2 regions of the Alkaliphilus metalliredigens QYMF genome follow, and region 2 is predicted to be linked to the other one. Evidence: riboswitches for the same ligand, from Rfam matches in the RefSeq annotation. Region 2 holds a riboswitch; the other holds the start of a gene.
What was found. Region 2 has a riboswitch for glycine ahead of AMET_RS17660 (GrdX family protein). Riboswitches for the same ligand answer to the same signal wherever they lie in the genome.
Positions count from the first base shown of each region.

Region 1: linked by a shared signal. The riboswitch ahead of AMET_RS16695 (ACT domain-containing protein) and the one ahead of AMET_RS17660 (GrdX family protein) in region 2 are both predicted to bind glycine.

Region 1 is NC_009633.1:3,461,000-3,465,432, reverse strand. Features, by position in the region: gene ilvB (biosynthetic-type acetolactate synthase large subunit) at 1-1,145, shown strand, start outside; gene AMET_RS16700 (PFL family protein) at 1,284-2,642, opposite strand; gene AMET_RS16695 (ACT domain-containing protein) at 2,663-2,932, opposite strand; glycine riboswitch at 3,108-3,198, opposite strand; gene gltB (glutamate synthase large subunit) at 3,755-4,433, shown strand, end outside.
Region 2 is NC_009633.1:3,688,607-3,693,039, forward strand. Features, by position in the region: gene AMET_RS17645 (glycine/sarcosine/betaine reductase component B subunit) at 1-837, opposite strand, end outside; gene trxA (thioredoxin TrxA) at 904-1,221, opposite strand; gene trxB (thioredoxin-disulfide reductase) at 1,329-2,276, opposite strand; gene AMET_RS17660 (GrdX family protein) at 2,353-2,736, opposite strand; glycine riboswitch at 2,905-2,980, opposite strand; glycine riboswitch at 2,984-3,112, opposite strand; gene AMET_RS17670 (DegV family protein) at 3,376-4,227, opposite strand; gene trmL (tRNA (uridine(34)/cytosine(34)/5-carboxymethylaminomethyluridine(34)-2'-O)-methyltransferase TrmL) at 4,396-4,433, opposite strand, start outside.

The DNA of each region.
Region 1 (4,433 bases), 230 kb from region 2:
ATGAGGCTCCCCGACCAATCGAGACCGTGTCAGCACCTATACCAGAGGAAGATTTATTAAGTGCAATTCAAATGATTAAGACAGCTAAAAGACCCCTCATCTATATGGGGGGTGGCGTTGTCCGCTCTGGAGCTGCGGAAGCATTTAAAGACTTTGTTGATAAAGTGCAAGCTCCGGTGGCTTCTACCATGATGGGCTTAGGGGGATTTCCCTCTACCCATGAGCTTTTCACAGGTCTATTGGGAATGCATGGCACCAAGGCCTCAAACATGGCTGCCACAGAATGCGATTTGATTATTGCAGTTGGGGCTCGATTCAGTGATAGGGCCATTGGAAAGGTGGAAGGCTTTGCTCCAGGGGCAAAAATATTACAGATTGATATTGATCCTGCTGAGGTCAATAAAAATATTCGAACTCATTATTCAATTATTGGAACCATTACGGAGGTATTAAAAGATTTAAACCCTCGGCTAGAAAAACAAGAGAGAAAAGAATGGACTGAGAAAATTAAGGCTTGGCAAAGGGATTATCCCCTGACCTATGAAAAAAACACAACCCTAAAACCTCAATTTGTCATTGAAAAAGTGAAAGAATTGGCAGCGGAGGATGCGGTTATTACTACGGAGGTTGGGCAAAACCAAATTTGGACAGCACTATTTTACAAGTTTACACAACCACGCTCCTTTATTACCTCTGGGGGACTGGGAACAATGGGCTTTGGCTTGGGAGCCTGTATTGGTGCGCAGATCGGATTGCCTGAGCGACAATTATTTAATATAGCTGGAGACGGTTGCTTTTATATGAATTGCAATGAGCTAGCCACTGCAGTACACTATAATTTACCCATTAGAGTCATTGTGCTTAACAATCATGTACTAGGCATGGTAAGGCAATGGCAGGGAATGTTTTATGGAAAACGGTTTTCTAATACAACTTTAGATCGAAAAACAGATATTGTTAAACTTGCAGAGGCCTATGGGGCCACAGGATTTAATATTACCAAAAATGAAGAGGTAGAGGATGTCTTGAAAAAAGCCATGGCAATCAAGGGACCAGTGGTCATCAACTGTGAAATTGATCGAGATGAACTGGTATTACCCATGGTTCCACCGGGGGCTGATATCAAGGATTTGATTATGGAGTAAAGGATTGTCTTTAGTTACTTTATTTGAGATGTCTTAATCCATAAATAAAGAAGAGAAACCTGGTTTGATGTAGGTTTCTCGTTCTTTTATTTTGGTGCTTTTATTGTGAGTTGACTGTATGGTAGAAATTAAGCTGAATTAATTTTTAAAACTGTGGATAGGCGCTGGAATTCTACCTCCTCGATTAATAAAATCTGCGCTTGAAAACTTGCTGACAGCCATGATTGGAGCCCTTCCTAATAATCCTCCAAATACAGCTTCGTCCCCAAGGACTTTACCATGTACAGGGATGATTCTAACGGCGGTGGTCTTATTATTGACCACACCAATGGCAGCCTCATCAGCTATAATTCCAGAGATAGTCGATGCAGGGGTATCTCCAGGAATTGCAATCATATCTAGACCAACAGAGCATACGCATGTCATGGCTTCTAATTTTTCTAGGTTTAATGAACCTGCTTTTATTGCATTGATCATTCCCTCATCTTCACTTACTGGAATGAAAGCACCGCTTAAACCACCCACATGTGAGGATGCCATGACACCACCTTTTTTTACGGCATCATTGAGGAGGGCTAGAGCAGCAGTTGTTCCATGGCAGCCACAACTTTCAAGACCCATTTCCTCTAAAATTCGTGCCACACTATCACCAACTGCAGGAGTAGGAGCTAGGGACAGATCTACTATTCCAAAGGGTACGCCAAGTCTAGTGGAAGCTTCATTGGCTACAAGTTGACCAATACGTGTGATTTTGAAAGCTGTCTTTTTAATTGCTTCAGCTATCACATCGAAGCTTTCTCCTTTTAAATTTTCAATGGATGATTTGATAACCCCAGGACCACTTACGCCAACATTGATAACACATTCGCCTTCACCGACACCGTGAAAAGCACCAGCCATGAAAGGGTTATCTTCTACGGCATTGGCAAAAACCACAAGTTTTGCACATCCTAAGCTATCTTGATCCCTTGTTAAATAAGCTGTTCTCTTGATAATTTCTCCCATATCTCTAACCGCATCCATATTAATGCCGGATTTTGTACAACCAATATTGACAGATGAGCAAACTCTTTCTGTAGTAGCCAATGCTTCGGGAATTGAGTCAATTAGTATTTTATCTCCCTTGGTATACCCTTTTTGTACAAGGGCTGAAAAACCACCAATGAAGTTGATACCAACAGCTTTTGCTGCTTGATCCAAGGTTTTAGCAAATTCCACATAATCATGATCACCACAAGATTGTGCAATATGAGCAATTGGCGTGATGGATATCCTTTTATTAATAATTGGAATGCCATATTCTGTTTCAATCATATCTCCAACATTGACTAAATTTTCAGCAAGTCTTGTGATTTTATCATAGATTTTAGTTCTAGACTTTTTACCATCGCTACTACAACAATCTAAAAGTGATATCCCCATTGTAATTGTTCTAATATCAAGCTTTTCTTTTTCAATCATATTAATTGTTTCCATTATGTTCTGTGAATTGATCATATTGTTCATCTCCTTGTGTATTAAATAACATGCATTGAATTAAATATAGCTTCTTGTTGAATTCTAACTGACACACCTATTGTATGAGCGGAATCTTGTAGCTTTTCTTTTAATTCTTTGAATTCAATGTTCATTTCTTGTAAATCTACAAGCATTACCATTGTAAAGGTATCTTGCAAAAGTGTTTGGTTTATATCTAAAATATTAACGCTACTTTTTTGAAGTACAGAAGAAATGCCATAAATAATGCCTATTTTGTCCTTTCCGATAACGGTTATAAATGCTTTCATTTTAATAACCTCCCCTTCCTTTGATTAAGTATAAGTGGTGGATCACATTGCAAAAAATACAAAGAGACTAAACTGAATAATTTAGTCTCTGGAGAATAAAGATTTTATGTTTTAATAGTAAACCGCCACTGGAGCTGCAAAAAAAGCAACATAAATAATGACTTATTCATTAAAACAAAAATCCCCTGTCCTTTTACCTGAGAGTTTGACCAAAATACATGGCTTTCCCCTTCGGTGCTCCTATGAGTCTCTCCAGAGGCTCGTCCAATAACGGTTTAATATCTTATCCCATTATCTTCATCCAATTCTATGAAATTATTTAAATATGATTCTAACACAAGATGATGGTATAAAGCAATTAAAAATTTAATAAATCTCATTTTAAATGAGCAGAAGAGCATTAAATAAAGAAAAAAAGGTGTCACCACAAGAATATTAGGTTATGAAATAGGAAAAATGAAATCTGTCATCTAGGAAAAAAAAGATGCTGATGATTTTTAGATTGAAAATATAGATGAGCTTATATGAATTATAATTCATGCAAACAGTATAAATATACACTTTAGTTGGACTTGATCGAATGGCAACGTTTTCATTGAATTAGCTGGAGTTTAATCTAATTTATATTAAAAAATCACAAAAAAATCACAAAAAAATATTGAATGCAATGAATAATTATGATAGAATATTACTTAAACCAAATTGAAAGAAAATTTAGAAAAATGAATTAGTTAATATAATTTAATTCAATTACTAGTCTTTATATGAAGATAAGAGAGTGAGTGAGTGAATTAATACTATCTACTAAGGAGGAAAACATAAATGAAAAGATTTGAATTACCTGAAAAACAAGGATTGTATGATCCTAGTATGGAAAAAGATAGCTGTGGACTTGGGTTTATTGCACATATAAAAGGGCATCAAAACCATGAAATTTTAAAACAAGGACTACAAATATTAAAGAGTCTCAAGCATAGAGGTGCAGTAGGAGCAGATGCCACCACTGGTGACGGATCGGGTATTTTGATTCAGATTCCCCAGGATTTTTTTAAGGAAGAGGTTGAAGCATTGAATATAGACTTACCTGATCCTGGAGACTATGCTGTGGGTATGATTTTTTTACCTAGAGATCCAAATGCCAGACTCTTTTGCGAAGGCGTGATTGAAAGAGTCATCAGAGAGGAAAAGCAAAACCTGTTGGGCTGGAGGGAAGTACCCATAGATGAGGCTGGATGTGGTGAATCTGCAAAGGCAACTAGACCTGTGGTGGCACAGTTTTTCCTTGCTCGAAAAGGGCAAAGCAAAGCCCTGTTTGAACAGAAGCTCTTAGTTGTACGAAAACGAGCGCAACAAGAGGTGAGGAGTGCCCAGAAGCCCTATACAGATCATTTTTATGTATGCTCTCTTTGTAGTAAAACCATCATATATAAAGGACAAATACTAGGGTATAAGCTTGAGGAATTTTATGTAGATTTATTAGATGAAAGGGTAATAACTGCCA
Region 2 (4,433 bases):
GGTGATGATAACACCCACGAAATTGATCTCTTTACCATGCTTTTCATAAAGTTCTTCAATGATTCCATTGTTTTGATGGACATAGGTTGGGTTTTTATCACAAGCAGATACACAGTTTCCACTGATAATTGCACCATCCATGATTTCTGTTGGATACAACAGTGTTGGCACAATTTTCTTAGCGTCTACACCATATACGTAGGTGTCATGTAAAAGTCCTTGGGTTTGAAGCATGTATACATAACCCACTTTAGGTAAGTCAGGATACTTCTTAACTGATTCAAAGATTGGTTGTGTTTCATATACTTGTACTTCATCTGGTTGAAGACTTCTTGCTAGCTCACCTAAGTATTGAGCTGACTTTAGTCCAATCATTCTCACAGCCGCTTCATGATCGTATTGCTTTAAACCATCTACCGGTTCACAAACAACAACAATGTTATGGTTTTGTGAAAATGGTGTGTATTCTGCTCCTGGACCCGTCATGTCAATAATACCTTCTTGGAATCCAACAATGCTACCAGCAGTCACAACAGCTACATTCTTCAAAGCATGTGTGCGTCCAGTTCCAACAGTCTCAACTTTACTTAGTATCCCTGGGAAAATACCACCGGGACCTTCCACCTTAACTCTTGGTTCAATGACATCTTTAACAGGTGTAATTCTAATTTCCTCACCCGGATGTGCTAACCCAATTTCAATGCTCTTGATGTGTTCATCTCCGCCAATTTCTTTTATCATTTCATCCTTATTGACATACAGCACGCCATTTTCCACTTTCGATGCGTTACCAAACTGTACATCTTTGATGAAAATCTTACCTAATTCTAAGCGCACAATCTTCACCTCCCTTTATTGATCAGGCCTATAGTTTGAACGTTCATGCCATAGGCCAGTAGAGCCTTATAAGCTTTTTGTAATCATTGCCTCAATATTTTCCTTGTTTGCTGCATCCTTAGTTACTTCTTCCACCTTAACTCCATCTTTATACATGGAAATTGTTGGCAGTCCAAGTACCTTTTCTTTTATTGCCAATCTTCTGGCTTGAGTTGTGTTTAGCTTAACAAATTTCACTTTGTCTCCATACTGTGCCTCTAATGCTTCAACATCAGGCATTAAAGCCTTGCATGGTTCGCATCCGTCACTCCAAAAATCAACCAAAACATATCCTTCTGCCTTTAACACTTCTTGTTCAAAAGTTTCTTTATCCACTGCTAGCATCTTTTCACCTCCTTAACATCGCATTCATTTTATCTATCTCCTCTAAACCAGAAGTACAAAGGAGACATTAATTTGATTTTTAATTTCACCTAATTACGAATCAAGCTTTACTCTTCGAAATTATTTTCAATATATTTTTCTGCTTGTACAGCTGCAATGGCCCCATCTGATACTGCAGTTACAACCTGTCTTAATGACTTGACCCGACAGTCCCCTGCTCCAAATACCCCTGGGACATTGGTCTTCATATTATCATCTGTCACGATGTAACCTGTACGATCCATGTCTAACATACCTTTAAACAAGTCGGTTTGGGGAATATATCCCACAAACATAAAAATACCAAATGTGCCATCTTCTTCATCTGCATGATGCTCTGTAATTTCCCCAGTTTTTAGGTTTTCAAATACAACTGATTCAACTAACCCATCACCTTTAATTTCTTTGATTGTTGTATTCCAAATAAAATCAATTTTAGGGTGCTTAAATGCTTTTTCTTGAATAGACTTAGCTGCCCTAAGTTCTTCTCTTCTATGAACAATGGTTACCTTACGGGCAAATTTTGTAATAAACATTGCTTCTTCAACCGCAGAGTCTCCTCCACCAATGACAAACACCTCAAAATCTGTGAAGAAATCGCCATCGCAGGTGGCACAATAAGATACCCCTTTACCTGTTAACTCTTTTTCTCCTGGTACACCTAAAAGTCTTGGACTGGCTCCTGGAGCTACAATAATAGACTTTGCATGATATGTATTCTTTTCTCCTACTAAAATCTTAATTTTTCCCTCTAACTTAACTTCTTTAATTGTGTCCTTTTCAATTTTTGCTCCAAATTCATTACATTGCTCAACCATTCTGGCAACTAATGCGGGACCTGTGGCATCTGTAATTGAACCAGGGTAGTTCGCCACTTCTTCAGTTGTGGCAATTTGGCCACCGGTCTTTTCTTTTTCTAGAATTAAAGTAGTCATTTTTCCTCTTGCTGCATAAAGCCCAGCTGATAGTCCCGCAGGACCCCCTCCAATAATTACAACATCATAAACATTTTCCATGTTTTCCACTCCTTAACTTCTTTTAATTTATTTAGTCCTTTTTGTCTTGCTTTTAGAACCAGTTAATTTAACATCATTAAAATTGTGTCATACTTTCAATGCCACTGTCAATCAATGAACAGTCTATCACTTGAAAATCTTGGAGTACTTTTTCACTCCAACGCGGAATCGTTTTCATATTAATCAATTTCTGTGCGGTTTCCATGCTTCCTTCTATGATTCTAACTGAGTTTAGTTCTACTGTTTCAGCCATTGTAGAGACTAAGACACTTTTATAGGGTGACTCATTAGGCTTAACGCTTCCTGATAATGGGTGGGTTAGTAGTTCATGTCCTCGATGAATATAATCCCGGACCTGTCTTAACACATCTAAGACGCTTCCTTCTTCAAACACCACTTGATAAATCTGACTATACTTTTCCTTTACTCTAGGATTATTGGTGACAATGATAGCCTTCAACTTTAACGTCCCCTCTCATACAATGTGACCTATGTATTTCCACTGTAATTTATTCTAATCATCTAGTATTACTCTTTAATTTATTGCCTTTCCAAAGATTGACTATACACGAAAATGGCAAAACAAAAACAGAGAAACTTATGTCAACAGCCCGTTGCCAAAAGTCATCTCTGTTTTTGTACCTGAGAGATTCTTCCTCAATGTATGAGGAGTTGCTCCTTCGGTGAAAAATCGCTTTCCAGAGTTCTGTCCAAATACGGTCCTTTTGCCTGAGATTTTCACTAGAAAAGGGCAATTTCTCTAGCTTCTTCCTTCGGCGTCCAATCATTACCTATGGTTTCTTAGGCCTTGATCGAATCTCTCCCACATTCTTCTTCCAGATTTCGATATTTTTTTTATTATCATTTATTATAGAAGTGCAGAATATCTATTTTTTTAATCATTTATCTTTTTCCTATTAGTAGTAACTATTGTTGCTATAGTATTACTGATTAGTAAACTTTACGAGTAGCTCTTCTCGTTAAAATTATATCAACTATATACTAGAATGTAAAGCATTTTTTGTCATTTGATAGTGAATTGATTGTCACGATAAATTCAAATTATTCTGCCTTAAATACAAAAAATCTCAACTACCTTCTATTTCACTTTTTTATAGTAAAAAATAGCTAATGTACCAGGACCAGCATGGGTTCCTACTGTACCACCAATCTCAGCTGTAAGTACTTCTTTTGGATTTAGTTCCGCTATTACTTTTGCCTTAAAAGTTTCCAGAATATCGGGTCTATTTGCATGGGCCAAAACCATGGTTTGCTCATGAAAATCTCCTCCTCTTTCTTTAGCTAACTCAATCATTTTTCCCATAACCCTTTTGCTTCCCCTTACCTTATCTAATGAATCCACTAGGCCCTCAGTTACGGTTAGAATTGGTTTTACACTTAAAATAGTTCCAATGGTTGCTTTCATCGGATTTAATCGTCCACCCATCTTTAAATATTCCAATGTATCCACTGTGAAAATATGATCTACTCGGTCCCTTAAGGCAAGGAGTGTTTCAACGATTTCTTTTCTTTCCTTTCCTGCCCCTACCATTTTGGCAGCTTCATAGACCAACAATCCTCCCCCCATACTTAATCCCATGGTATCAACGACATCAATCAACGGGCTGTCAATTTCATTTTTCGCAATGATGGCTGACTGATGGGTTCCGCTGGCTCTAGAAGATCCATTAATACAAATCACTTCATATCCCTCCTGAATTGCTTCGTTAAACATTTGTATAAATGTATTTGGTGACACTTGAGATGTTTTCGGTAATTCCTTTGCTTCTGATAGTTTTTCATAAAAGAGCTGGGGACTCAAGTCTACTCCATCCCGATACTCCCCACCCTCAAAATGAATCCTTAATGGTGCTATTTTAATATTATATGCTTTCATTATATTCTTTGGTATATCAAGCATACTATCTGCGATGATTTGAATTTTTTTCATAGCCAACCTCCTAATAGGGGTGCTTTTATTTTATTGTATAACTTATCTATATAATTTACAATATTTTCTTGTTGTACTATTTATAACCTAAATTCTTTAGTTCATAAAAATAAAAGCATCAAAGTTGTTTAACGCTCTCAACTTTGATGCTTTTTCGTAGCAATAACACTACCTCATATTTGAATATCCCCATTGTCGTAATACTT